Regions from separate parts of the Streptomyces sp. SID8374 genome, predicted to be linked through region 1. Evidence: riboswitches for the same ligand, from Rfam matches in the RefSeq annotation. Region 1 holds a riboswitch; each other region holds the start of a gene.

Evidence for each region. Region 1 has a riboswitch for cyclic di-AMP ahead of GTY67_RS21755 (C40 family peptidase). Riboswitches for the same ligand answer to the same signal wherever they lie in the genome.
Region 2: another riboswitch for cyclic di-AMP. It lies ahead of GTY67_RS31225 (LysM peptidoglycan-binding domain-containing M23 family metallopeptidase); the one in region 1 lies ahead of GTY67_RS21755 (C40 family peptidase).
Region 3: another riboswitch for cyclic di-AMP. It lies ahead of GTY67_RS27295 (M23 family metallopeptidase); the one in region 1 lies ahead of GTY67_RS21755 (C40 family peptidase).

The regions. Positions count from the first base shown of each region.
Region 1 covers NZ_WWGH01000001.1:4,853,256-4,857,446, forward strand. The annotation lists gene GTY67_RS21750 (hypothetical protein) at 178-531, shown strand; gene GTY67_RS21755 (C40 family peptidase) at 582-1,802, opposite strand; cyclic di-AMP (ydaO/yuaA leader) riboswitch at 1,801-1,967, opposite strand; gene pcrA (DNA helicase PcrA) at 2,227-4,191, shown strand, end outside.
Region 2 covers NZ_WWGH01000002.1:1,779,276-1,783,466, forward strand. The annotation lists gene GTY67_RS31215 (XRE family transcriptional regulator) at 1-84, shown strand, start outside; gene GTY67_RS34715 (DUF6126 family protein) at 128-304, shown strand; gene GTY67_RS31220 (tyrosine-protein phosphatase) at 309-1,121, opposite strand; cyclic di-AMP (ydaO/yuaA leader) riboswitch at 1,533-1,693, shown strand; gene GTY67_RS31225 (LysM peptidoglycan-binding domain-containing M23 family metallopeptidase) at 1,697-2,674, shown strand; gene GTY67_RS31230 (SGNH/GDSL hydrolase family protein) at 2,837-3,667, shown strand; gene GTY67_RS31235 (STM4011 family radical SAM protein) at 3,671-4,191, opposite strand, start outside.
Region 3 covers NZ_WWGH01000002.1:817,009-821,199, reverse strand. The annotation lists gene GTY67_RS27310 (bifunctional GNAT family N-acetyltransferase/acetate--CoA ligase family protein) at 1-34, opposite strand, end outside; gene GTY67_RS27305 (HPr family phosphocarrier protein) at 196-477, shown strand; gene GTY67_RS27300 (GntR family transcriptional regulator) at 645-1,352, opposite strand; gene GTY67_RS27295 (M23 family metallopeptidase) at 1,575-2,390, opposite strand; cyclic di-AMP (ydaO/yuaA leader) riboswitch at 2,404-2,570, opposite strand; gene GTY67_RS27290 (pitrilysin family protein) at 2,794-4,164, opposite strand; gene GTY67_RS27285 (pitrilysin family protein) at 4,191-4,191, opposite strand, start outside.

The DNA of each region.
Region 1 (4,191 bases):
CCATGACAGCTATTGCCCGGATGTGACGTTTCTTCGTCGCCGAATGACCGGAGACGCGGAGACGGAACTGATCATTCCGGCAGGTTCGGGCGCGGGGCGGACAGTTCCGGCGAAGGGCCGGAGAAAGGCTTACCTCACTGATCGGCGACGCTCTGGCCATGGCTAGGCTCCGGAGCCATGAACGCACTCATCGGCGTCTTGGTCGCCCTGCACATCGTCGGCATCGCCTCCCTGCTGGGCGGCTTCCTGACCCAGATGAAGGCCATGGGCGCGGGCACCGCACGCTTCGTCCCCGCCATGCTGCACGGCGCCCTGACCATGCTGGTCACCGGCGTCGCCCTGGTCGGGCTCAACCAGGCCGACGACCAGGCCGTCAACAACATCAAGATCGGCGTGAAGCTGGCGCTCCTCGTCGTCATCCTCGCGCTCGTCTACGTCAAGCGGGACGAGGAGAAGGTGGAGAAGGGCGCGTTCGCGGCGGTCGGGGCCCTGACGGTCGCCAACATCTTCATCGCGACCCTCTGGACCTGAGGGACCCCGGGGGTGGCCACCGGTCAGGCGGCCACCCCTGCTCCCCGGCGCTACGCCGGACGCACGCTGCCGTAGATCGGCATGTAGTAGATCGACTCCTCGCGGACGTTCGCCCCCGGCTTCGGGGCGTGGATCATCATCCCGTCGCCCTTGTAGATGCCGACGTGGCTGATGTCGTCGTAGAAGAAGACCAGGTCCCCGGGCTGGAGGTCCGACGTGGCGACCCGCGTGCCCACCTTCACCTGGTCCCAGGTGGTCCGGGGCAGCGTCACCCCCGCCTCCCGCCAGGCCGCCTGGGTCAGCCCCGAGCAGTCGTACGAGGCCGGGCCCGAGGCCCCCCACACGTACGGCTTGCCGATCTGGGCGCGGGCGAAGGCCAGCACCTTCTCGGCCTTGGCGGCGTAGCCGCTGCCCGCTCCGGTCCCCGAGCCCGTGCCCGTACCGGACCCCGGGCTCGTCCCCGTACCCGTACCGCTGCCGGAACCGGAACCGCTGTCCCCGTCCGACTCCTTGGCGGCCTCCTCGCGGGCCTTCTTCTCCGCCGCCTCGCGCTCCTTGGCCTCGGCGGCCTGGCGGCGGGCCAGCTTCTCCGCCTTCTCCTTCGCCTCGGCCTCCTTCTTGCGCTCCAGCTCCGCCAGCCGCGCCTTCTCCTCGGCGGTCAGCTTCGAGAGCAGGGACCGGGCCTCGGTGAGCTTCGTCTGCACCTTCTGCTTGCTGGAGCGCAGGGTGGCCTGGGTCTCGGTGAGCGACTCCAGGCTCTTCACGGCCTCCGCGCGCTTCTTCGACGCGGCGGCCTGCTGCTCACGGAAGTCGTCGACGGCCTTCTGCTGCCGCTCCGTCGACCGGCTCATCACCTGGTTCTGGTCGAAGTACGCCTGCGGGTCGTCCGCCAGGAAGAAGGTCGCGGTGGGCGCGATGCCGCCGGTGCGGTACTGCGCGGCCGCGTAGGACCCCAGCTCCCGGCGGGCCTCGTTGATCTTCTCGGTCCGCTTCGCCACATCGGAGAGCAGTGTGTCGACCTTGGCGCGCTGGGCGGTGGAGGCGGCCTTCGCCCGGTTGTACTGCTGGGTCGCGCTGCCCGCCTGCCGGTAGAGCTCGTCGACCTTCTTCTGGACGTCCTCGATGGCCGGCTTCGGCTCGGCGGGGGCGGCGGTCGCGCTCTGCGTGGAGAGCAGCGTCACAGAGGCCAGCGCGGCCGTCGTGAACCCGACGGCGGGGGTGGTGGTGCGCACCTTCGTGCGCGGCTTGCGATGCGATGCCAAGACCGGCATCTCCTTCCGTGGACCGCCTACCGGGTTAGCTGTCGGGTTCGGACGGAACGGAAGGCTGTCCTACGGTCCGGATGCGAGCGTACGGACCGATTCACCCCGGTTGTGCGTGTGGGTCCCCGGTTCCGAACTACCGGGAGGGCAGCACGGATTCGGCAGAGGTGACCGTGAGACGCGGGTCGTCTCAGGGAGATTACGGATCACCTGACCGAGCACGCTAGCCAACGCGTGGCACCGCTGGGAAGGAGGATGAGCGATATGCCCGATACATTTTCGTGACCTTTTCGGATCAGGGGCCCCGTACCCCCTCCGACCGGGCACTCCTTCACGGAACGTGAGAGTCCGCTCTCCGTGCGTACGGCCGGGAACGACCGCTTCCGGCCTTCGGCCGAACGTTGTCGGTGCGGCCCCCTAGACTCGGATGGCGATGAGCAGCCTCTTTGACGACAGTTTCCTGACCGGCCTCCAGTCCGCGGAGGACGGCCCGCCGCCTCCCCCCGAGGACCACGCACCCGAAGCGGTGCCGGAGGGTCTCTTCGAGGGTGTCTTCGACGCGCCCCCGCCGCCCCGGGACGGGTATTACCGGGACGGCCACCCGCGCCCCGTGATCGACGCCGCGGCGCTGCTGGACGGGCTGAACACCGAGCAGCGCGCCGCCGTCGTGCACGCCGGGTCCCCGCTGCTCATCGTCGCCGGGGCCGGCTCCGGCAAGACCCGGGTGCTGACCCACCGCATCGCCCACCTGCTGGCCGAGCGCGGGGTGCACCCGGGGCAGATTCTCGCGATCACCTTCACCAACAAGGCCGCGGGCGAGATGAAGGAGCGCGTGGAGCAGCTGGTGGGCCCGCGCGCCAACGCCATGTGGGTCATGACCTTCCACAGCGCGTGCGTCCGCATCCTGCGCCGCGAGTCGAAGAAGCTCGGCTTCACCTCGTCGTTCTCGATCTACGACGCCGCCGATTCCAAGCGGCTGATGGCCCTGGTCTGCCGCGATCTCGACCTGGACCCCAAGCGCTACCCGCCGAAGTCCTTCACCGCCAAGGTCTCCAACCTCAAGAACGAGCTCATCGACGAGGAGACCTTCGCCGGGCAGGCAGCGGATGGTTTCGAGAAGACCCTGGCCCAGGCGTACGCGCTTTACCAGGCCCGGCTGCGCGAGGCCAACGCGCTGGACTTCGACGACATCATCATGACGACGGTCCACCTCCTCCAGGCCTTCCCGGACGTGGCCGAGCACTACCGCCGCCGCTTCCGCCACGTCCTGGTCGACGAGTACCAGGACACCAACCACGCCCAGTACACGCTGGTACGGGAGCTGGTCGGCCCGTCCGGAGAGGCCGCCGACGCTCCGGCCGAGCTGTGCGTCGTCGGTGACGCGGACCAGTCGATCTACGCCTTCCGCGGCGCGACCATCCGCAACATCCTCCAGTTCGAGGAGGACTACCCCGACGCGAAGACAATCCTCCTGGAGCAGAACTACCGCTCCACGCAGACGATCCTCTCCGCTGCCAACGCCGTCATCGAGCGCAACGAGAGCCGCCGCCCGAAGAACCTGTGGACCAACGCAGGCTCCGGCGCCCGCATCACCGGCTATGTGGCCGACACCGAGCACGACGAGGCGCAGTTCGTCGCCGACGAGATCGACCGGCTCACCGACGCGGGCGACGCCAAGGCGGGCGACGTCGCCGTCTTCTACCGGACCAACGCCCAGTCCCGTGTCTTCGAAGAGATCTTCATCCGCGTCGGCCTGCCCTACAAGGTCGTCGGCGGTGTGCGCTTCTACGAGCGCAAGGAGGTCCGGGACGTCCTGGCGTACCTCCGCGTCCTCGCCAACCCCGAGGACACCGTCCCGCTGCGCCGCATCCTCAACGTGCCCAAGCGCGGCATCGGCGACCGCGCCGAGGCCATGATCGACGCCCTGTCGATGCGCGAGAAGATCTCCTTCCCGCAGGCGCTGCGCCGCGTCGACGAGGCGTACGGCATGGCCGCCCGCTCCTCCAACGCCGTCAAGCGCTTCAACACGCTGATGGAGGAGCTCCGTACGATCGTCGAGTCCGGCGCCGGACCCGCCGTCGTGCTGGAAGCCGTCCTGGAGCGCACGGGCTATCTCGCCGAGCTCCAGGCCTCCACGGACCCGCAGGACGAGACCCGTATCGAGAACCTCCAGGAACTCGCCGCCGTCGCCCTGGAGTTCGAGCAGGAGCGCGGCGACGAGGAGGGCACCGGCACGCTCGCGGAGTTCCTGGAGAAGGTCGCGCTGGTCGCCGACTCGGACCAGATTCCCGACGAGGACGAGGACGGCTCCGGCGTCATCACGCTGATGACCCTGCACACGGCGAAGGGCCTGGAGTTCCCGGTCGTCTTCCTCACCGGCATGGAGGACGGCGTCTTC
Region 2 (4,191 bases), on a different contig from region 1:
GGGGCGGAGCTGCTCTTCGTCCACTCCCTGCTCCAGAGCCCCTCGGCCGAGCTCTGCCTCGGCAACGCGCTCCACGCGCGCTGACCCCTTCGTCCCACCGGCCGCGAGGCCGGCAGAGAGGACCGTCATGTCCGATTCCGAGCACTACGACCCGCTGAGCCCGAGGCACCCGAAGTCCACCAAGGACTCGCAGGAGCGCCGGATGCCGCGCGGTCTGGTCATCCGGCTCTTCGCCTACCTGGTGGTCGGCCACGTGATCGCGGCCTTCCTCTACCTGCTCTTCATGGTGGCGGGTGCCGAGTAGGCCGTCAGCCCTGGTCGAGGAGCCGCTCGCGCAGCCGCTCCCGGGTCTCGGGGGAGACGTTCAGCCCTTCGGACAGATAGCGGTCCGTCGTGCCCCAGGTCTCGTCGATGGCCGCGAACGCCGCCTCCAGGTAGGAGGACTGCGCCCCGAAGAGCGGGTTGAGGAGCTCCATCACCTCGGCGGACATCCCGACCTCGGACATGTCCGTGCGCTTCACCTTGTACCGGCGGTGGGGGTCGTTGGACTTGAGGTAGTCCGCCTCGATCGCCTCGCGCTCCACACCGACCGCGAGCAGCGAGACCGCGATCGACAGCCCTGCCCGGTCCTTGCCCGCCGCGCAGTGCATCAGCGCGGGCACACTGTCCTCCGCCAGCGCGTGCAGCACCCGGCTGTGCTCGGCGGTGCGGTCCACGATGGTCGACCGGTACATGGTGATCATGCGCTCGGTGCCCTTGCCGTTGGCGAGGATGGAGCGCAGCTGCTGGATGTTCCCGTCGCGCACCAGCCGCCAGAACTCGGCTCCGTCGGCCGGGTCGGAGAGCGGAATGCTGACATTGCGGACACCGGCCAGCTCGATGTCGTACCCGTCGAGTTTGTGGTCGGCGGAGTTGCGGAAGTCGAAGACGGTGTGCAGCCCGAGCCCGCCGAGGAAGAGCGCGTCCTCGGCGGTGGCGTGCGCCAGGTGGCCGCTGCGGTAGAGCCTGCCGAAGGCGGTGCGCCGCCCGTCCGTGGTGGGGAGCCCGCCCACGTCGCGGAAGTTGCGGACTCCGGTCAGTGCGGTCTCGGTCGGCGGGACCTGCGGCACCTGCTGCGTCACGGTGGCTCCTGGAATCTCTGGCGTCGGCGCGGCTCTCCGGCGAGGGCGCTCCTGCGACGATACGACATCGGTGCACGGGGAAATCAATGGTCTGCTGACGGCGCGTCAGGGATGGCGTCCACGCCATGTCCGTATTGGTGTATTTCGCAGAACATGCCCCGCTAATGGGGGAGATGGGATTCCGCAGGTGAGCGGGATCATATCCGTGACGGACCGTGGCGGTGGCGCCCGGCCGTTTTCCCGGGATCCGTACGGAAAGCCAAGATCCGTAATCCACGGAGTGTGACGGGAAATCCGAACCGGAATTGAATCGATGTTTCCGGCGTGCAACCGACGGCTTGTTCCTGTCGTCCTGACTCGTTTACGGTCACCGTCAATCCGGACGGACCGCCTAATCCTGCCGCCGCCCGGAATTCGCACCCACCCACTCACGTGTGGCAGGAGCGGGGGAACCAGGTAAGCCGCCGGCCCGGAGCGATCCGGACCGGCTCGGGGTGAAGTCGCCATCCGGCGGCCGGGCATCTCCAGCCCGAACCCGACAGCTCACCTCGCAGGCGCCGGAGAGGAACTTCCCCATGCCCGCAAAGGGTAAGCACCGCCGTCCCAAGTCCGGCCCGATCCACCGCGGCGTCCTCGCCGCGGGCACCGGCGGCGCCGTACTCGCCCTCCCGCTGATGGGTGCCACCGGCGCCCACGCCGCGGAGAAGGCGGCCCCCGCCGTCAAGCCCGCCGCCGCGCAGAGCGCGCAGCAGCAGGCCGCACCGCAGACCGCGCCCGCCACGGCGAAGAAGGCCGCCCCGAAGACGTACTCCGTCGTCTCCGGCGACTACCTCGCCAAGATCGCGGCCGAGCACCAGGTCAAGGGCGGCTGGCAGAAGCTGTACCAGGACAACCGCTCCACCGTCGGCGGGAACCCCAGCCTGATCTTCCCGGGCATGAAGCTGACCCTCGGCGCCAAGGCGTCCGGCTCCGCCGCGCCTTCCGAGGCCAAGAAGTCCGCCCCGGCGCCCAAGGCGGCCGCCCCGAAGGCCGCGCCGAAGAAGGCCGAGCCGGCCCCGAAGGGCGACACCCTCTCGGCCGACGAGTCCGACGCCGCCGCGCAGACCGGCACCTCCGCGCAGACCGGCTCTTCGCAGTCCACCGGCTCCGGCTGGACCGCCCCGCTGGACAACCCCAACGTCACCACCCAGTACCGCGCTTCCGGCTCCAGCTGGTCCAGCGGCTACCACACCGGCTCCGACTTCCAGGCCGCCTCCGGCACCCCCGTCAAGGCCATCGGCCCGGGCACCGTGGTCTCGGCCGGCTGGAGCGGTTCGTACGGCAACGAGGTCGTCATCAAGCACGAGGACGGCATGTACTCCCAGTACGCCCACCAGTCCTCACTGAGCGTCTCCGCCGGCCAGACCGTCACCGCCGGCCAGCAGATCGGCCTCTCCGGCTCCACCGGCAACTCCACCGGCCCGCACCTCCACTTCGAGGTCCGCACCGGCCCGAGCTACGGCTCGGACGTCGACCCGGTCGCCTACCTGCGGCAGCACGGCGTCTCCCTCTGACCCGAGGGCAACACGAAGTGATCGAGGGGCGGTGCGCGGCGGCGCACCGCCCCTCCGCTTATTCCGGGTTTACCAAAACCTGACCGGGTGGTCTATCTCACCACCCGTCAACCCCATATTACGGTCGCGTAGGTCACATTGAACGGTGCAGGATAAGTGCTTGTGGCAGACGATTCGAGAACCCAGCAGCAGAACATCATCGGGTCGTACGCGGCGATCGGGGACAGTTTCACCGAGGGCGTCGGCGATCCCGGTCCCGACGGCACCTTCGTCGGCTGGGCGGACCGGTTCGCGGTTCTGCTCGCCGACCGGCTCCCGGCCCCCGACGACGCGGCGACGAACCCGGACGAGACCCGGCACGGCAATTTCCGTTACGCCAATCTCGCCGTACGCGGACGCCTCCTCGACCAGATCGTCGAGGAGCAGCTCCCCCGCGCCAAGGAGCTGGCTCCCGACCTGGTCAGCTTCTGCGCGGGCGGCAACGACATCATCCGGCCCGGCACCGACCCCGACGATCTGGCCGAGCGCTTCGAGCGGGCCGTCGCGGACCTGACCAACGCCGTCGGCACCGTCATGGTCACCACCGGGTTCGACACCCGGGGCGTCCCGGTGCTGCGCCATATGCGCGGCAAGATCGCCACGTACAACGTCCACCTGCGGGCCATCGCCGACCGCTACCAGTGCCCCGTACTCGACCTGTGGTCGCTGCGCTCGGTCCAGGACCGGCGCGCCTGGGACGCCGACCGGCTCCACCTCTCGCCCGAGGGCCACACCCGTGTCGCCCTGCGCGCCGCCCAGGTCCTCGGCCACGACGTGCCCGCCGACCCGGACCAGCCCTGGCCGCCGCAGGCCCAGCGCCGCCCCTTCGACGAGCGGCGCGACAACATCCAGTGGGCCAGGGAGTACCTGGTGCCGTGGATCGGGCGGCGGCTGCGCGGCGAGTCGTCCGGCGACCACGTCGAGGCGAAGCGGCCGGACCTGCTGCCGCTGTAGCGGTCAGGGCTCCAGCAGCGGAAGCGCACGCCGGGACGGGCCCCTGGGGATGGGCCCGGTCGGCGGCGTGCCCGCGCCGAACCCGGCGGGTATCCGCTCCAGGACACCGCCCGCGAACACGTCGTACAGCGGCAGCGTCTCCAGGTGCACATAGCCGATGTGGCAGTCGCACACGGCGAGCGGGCAAGCCCGGGGGCCGAGCGCCGCGCGGTAGCTGCCGTCGTAGAGGTTGCCCAGCTCCGCCTTGACGAAGTGGCAGCGGCGCACCGTGCCGTCACCGTCCACCGAGATCACCGACTCACCCGTCCGGCAGGGCAGCCCCGCCGAGGTGTGCGGATGTCTGCTGTAGGGGAAGAGCGGGTCCAGCTCCGTCCACCGCTCGGCCTCCTCGTCGGTGTACGTATGGCCCTCGGCGGCGTTCACCCAGAGGTAGACCTCGGAGGGCAGCGCGGCGCGCAGCCGCCGCGCCTCGTCGAGGTGCTCGTCGAACCCCACCACGCCCACGCTGTAGCGGATGCCCCGGG
Region 3 (4,191 bases), on a different contig from region 1:
CGTGATGCGGACTTAGCTCCGGCTTGGGCTCCATGGGCAAAGCCTACGGCCGACATCCCGGTCGCGGAGGGATCGGTACCGGGGCAGTCTGAGGACGGCCGGGACAGGGGCTTGTCGGAGGGGAGGCCGGGCACAGCAGTACGCACCGCATGAGAGACTGGTCTAGACAACCGTTGATATGTGAAGGGCAGAACCATGGCTGAGCGCCGCGTAAACGTCGGTTGGGCCGAGGGCCTGCACGCCCGCCCCGCTTCCATCTTCGTCCGTGCCGCCACGGCCTCCGGCGTCCCCGTGACGATCGCCAAGGCCGACGGCAACCCGGTCAACGCCGCCTCCATGCTCGCGGTGCTGGGTCTGGGCGCGCAGGGTGGCGAGGAGATCGTGCTCGCGTCCGACGCGGATGACGCCGAGGCCGCTCTGGACCGTCTGGCGAAGCTGGTCGCCGAGGGTCTCGAAGAGCTTCCCGAGACCGTCTGACGATCCCCGGGCCGTACAACGGCGACGGACTTGAGCCGTGGTTCCCCTGAAGGGGGCCACGGCTCTTTCGTTATTCACGGCGCCGATACAGCGGCCAGTCACCACTTAATTCGGGCAGCGCGAATAAAGCCCTCGGCAATTACTTCTCTTTGTATACGGCGTCCTTGTTAATGGCGGACACCCGCGATGTTTACGCCGTGTTGCAAAGAACTCACCCGGGGCGGGGGTGCCGCGCGCCGGCCGGGGCGGTCCGGGCGGCGCAGCCGGTGCGCCCCGGCGGCCCGTTCCGCATGCTGGGCGGTCAGCGCCCTGGCCCGTTCCGCGTCGCCGCGCGCCACCGCGTCCACGATGGCCCCGTGCTCGGCCCAGGAGTCGACCGGGCGGGCCGGCTGCTCCACGGCGTACATCCAGGCGACCTTGTGTCTGAGCTGGGTGAGCAGGGCGATCAGGCCGGGGCTGTCGGAGGCCTGGGCGAGGGTCTCGTGGAACCAGCCGCCCAGCGACCGCAGATCCTCCCCCTCGCCCCGCCGGGCCCGCTCCTGGCCCAGCCTGACCAGCCCGCGGAGCACCTTGAGGTGGGCCTCCGTACGGCGCTGGGCGGCCCGGGCGGCGCCGAGCGGCTCCAGCAGCATCCGCACCTCCAGCAGGTCGGCGGCCTCCTGCTCGGTGGGCTCGGCGACACAGGCCCCGGCGTGCCTGCGGGTGACGACGAAGCCCTCGGACTCCAGGGTGCGCAGCGCCTCGCGCACCGGGACGCGGGAGACCCCGTACCGCCGTGCCAGCAGCTCCTCGGTGAGGCGGCTGCCGCGCTCGTAGACACCGGAGACGATGTCGTCACGGATTGCCGTGCATACCGAATGCGCGGGAATGCGCATGTCCGAACCTCCGCCTTAATCCCCGCGAAACGCGGCCGGCCGACGCCTGTTCCGTGACTCTATTGCAATCTGCCGGAATTTCCGATGGCAGGCCGGAATTGATGGATATCTTCTGGCCAAGGCTCGGGAGTGGCGGGGCGCGGTACGGGGCTTTCCCGGCGCATGCCGAAGGCCCCGGCGGGGAGCCGGGGCCTTCGGGTGGCGAGGTCGCGCGCGGTGGGGTCAGACGTTCACGCCGTGCGAGCGCAGGTAGGCGACCGGGTCCATGTCCGAGCCGTACTCCGGGGTGGTCCGGGCCTCGAAGTGGAGGTGCGGGCCGGTGGAGTTGCCGGTGGAGCCGGAGAGGCCGATCTGCTGGCCGGAGGTGACGCTCTGGCCGACGGAGACGCCGATCGAGGAGAGGTGGCCGTACTGGGTGTACGTGCCGTCCGTCATCCGGAGCACGATGTTGTTGCCGTACGCGCCGCCCCAGCCGGCCTCGACGACCGTACCGGCGCCGACCGCGACGACGGAGCTGCCGGAGGCGGCGCGGAAGTCCACGCCGGAGTGGCTGCCGGAGGACCAGAGGGCGCCGCCGGACTTGTAGCCGGTGGTGACGTACGAGCCGGCGACCGGGAGGTGGAAGGCGTTGAGGCGGGCGCGCTCGGCGGCGCGGGCGGCCCGGGCCTTCTCCTCGCGGACCTCCTTGGCGCGGGCCTCGGCCTTGCGCAGGGCCTCCGCCTTCGCCTTGGCCTTCGCGGCCTCGGCCTTGGCCTCGGCGGCGGCCTTGGCCTTCGCCCTGGCGATCGCTTCGGCCTGCTGGTGCTGTGCCTGGGCCTGGGCGTCGATCTGCTCGGCGAGCGTGGCGTCGAGGGCGATGGCCTGGGTGAGTCCGGTCTCGGCGACCTTGGGGGCCTCGGAGTCGGCTGCGGCGGCCGGGGAGGCCAGGGAGCCGAGGACGCCGGTGGTGGCCAGGGCCGCGACGCCGGCGACCTGGGCGCTGCGGCGCGTCAGGCGGCTCGGGGCACGGTGCTTCCCGGTGGGGCGGGTGAACGCCATGGAGGGGCTGATCCTTTCCTTCCTTCTCGCCTACCGGGTTAGCTGACGGGTTCGGAGCAGGAAGGTCTCCTACGGAGCTCCGCGCCGGGTCACGGCACGGGGATCCGATTCACCCCAGGGACTGCGTGGGTCCCCGGCTCCCCAGGCTCGCGCCTGACGGGGACTCGGCGATCGCTGCCCGGCGCCGCGGGTGCGGCATACGGGTGACGGACAGCCGGGCCGACGCTAGACAAGGCGACTTCCCATCACCAAACGGACAGGCGGATTTGTCGCGCATCCCACAGGACAGACAGCGGCGATTCACAACAAGGTGAAGTAACCGCACTTAACGGACAAACAGGAGGACCCCGGCGGCTGAAGCTCCGCCGGGGTCCTCTTCGTCCTGGTGTGTGCCGACGCGGTGTCAGCCGCTGACGACGGTCACCTCTCCGATGCCGAGCGCCTTCACCGGCTCCGCGATCTGTGCCGCGTCGCCCACGAGGACCGTGACCAGCCGGTCCACCGGGAAGGCGTTGACCACGGCCGCGGTCGCCTCCACGGTGCCCGTCTCGGCGAGGCGGGCGTACAGCTGGGCCTGGTAGTCGTCGGGGAGGTGCTGCTCCACCTGGTCGGCCAGGGTGCTGGCGACCGAGGCGGCCGTCTCGAACTTCAGCGGGGCGACGCCCACCAGGTTCTGCACGGCCGTCTCCCGCTCGGCATCCGTCAGCCCCTCGGCCGCCAGGGTCCGCAGGACCTTCCAGAGGTCCTCCAGCGCCGGTCCGGTGGACTCGGTGTCCACCGAACCGCTGATGGCGAGCATCGCCGCGCCGCCCGAGTCGGGGCCGGTGGAGCGCAGGACCTGGGCGAAGGCGCGTACGCCGTAGGTGTAGCCCTTCTCCTCGCGCAGCACCCGGTCCAGCCGGGAGGTGAGCGTGCCGCCAAGGCAGTAGGTGCCGAGCACCTGGGCGGGCCAGACGCTCTCATGGCGGTCCGGGCCGATGCGGCCGATCAGCAGCTGGGTCTGGACCGCGCCGGGGCGGTCCACGATGACCACGCGGCCGGTGTCGTCGGCGGTGATCGGCGGGACCGGGCGGGCCTGGGCCGTGTTGCCCGACCAGTCGCCGAGGGTGTCGGCGAGCAGGGCGTCCAGGTCGATGCCGGTCAGGTCGCCGACGATGACCGCCGTGGCGGTGGCCGGGCGGACGTGGGCGTCGAAGAAGGCGCGTACGGCAGCGGCGTCGATCCGCCGCACGGTCTCCTCGGTGCCCAGTCGCGGGCGGGACATCCGGGCGGTGGCCGGAAAGAGCTCCTTGGAGAGCTGCTTGGCGGCGCGCCGGGACGGGTTGGCCTGCTCGTGCGGGATCTCGTCGAGGCGGTTGCCGACGAGCCGTTCGATCTCGCTCTCGGCGAAGGCCGGGGCGCGCAGGGCCTCGGCGACCAGGCCGAGCGCCTTGGCCAGCCGGGAGGCCGGGACCTCCAGGGAGACCCGGACGCCGGGGTGGTCGGCGTGCGCGTCCAGGGTGGCGCCGCACCGCTCAAGCTCGGCGGCGAACTCCTCGGCGGTGTGCTTGTCGGTGCCCTCGGAGAGCGCGCGCGACATGATCGTGGCCACGCCGTCCAGGCCCTCGGGCTCGGCGTCCAGCGGCGCGTCCAGGAAGATCTCCACGGCCACGACCTGCTGGCCGGGGCGGTGGCAGCGCAGCACGGTCAGCCCGTTGGGCAGGGCGCCGCGCTCGGGCGCGGGGAAGGCCCACGGCCGGGCGGTGCCCGGGGTCGGCTGCGGGTGGTACTCCATGGCTACTCCAGTCACGGCGGCGTCGCT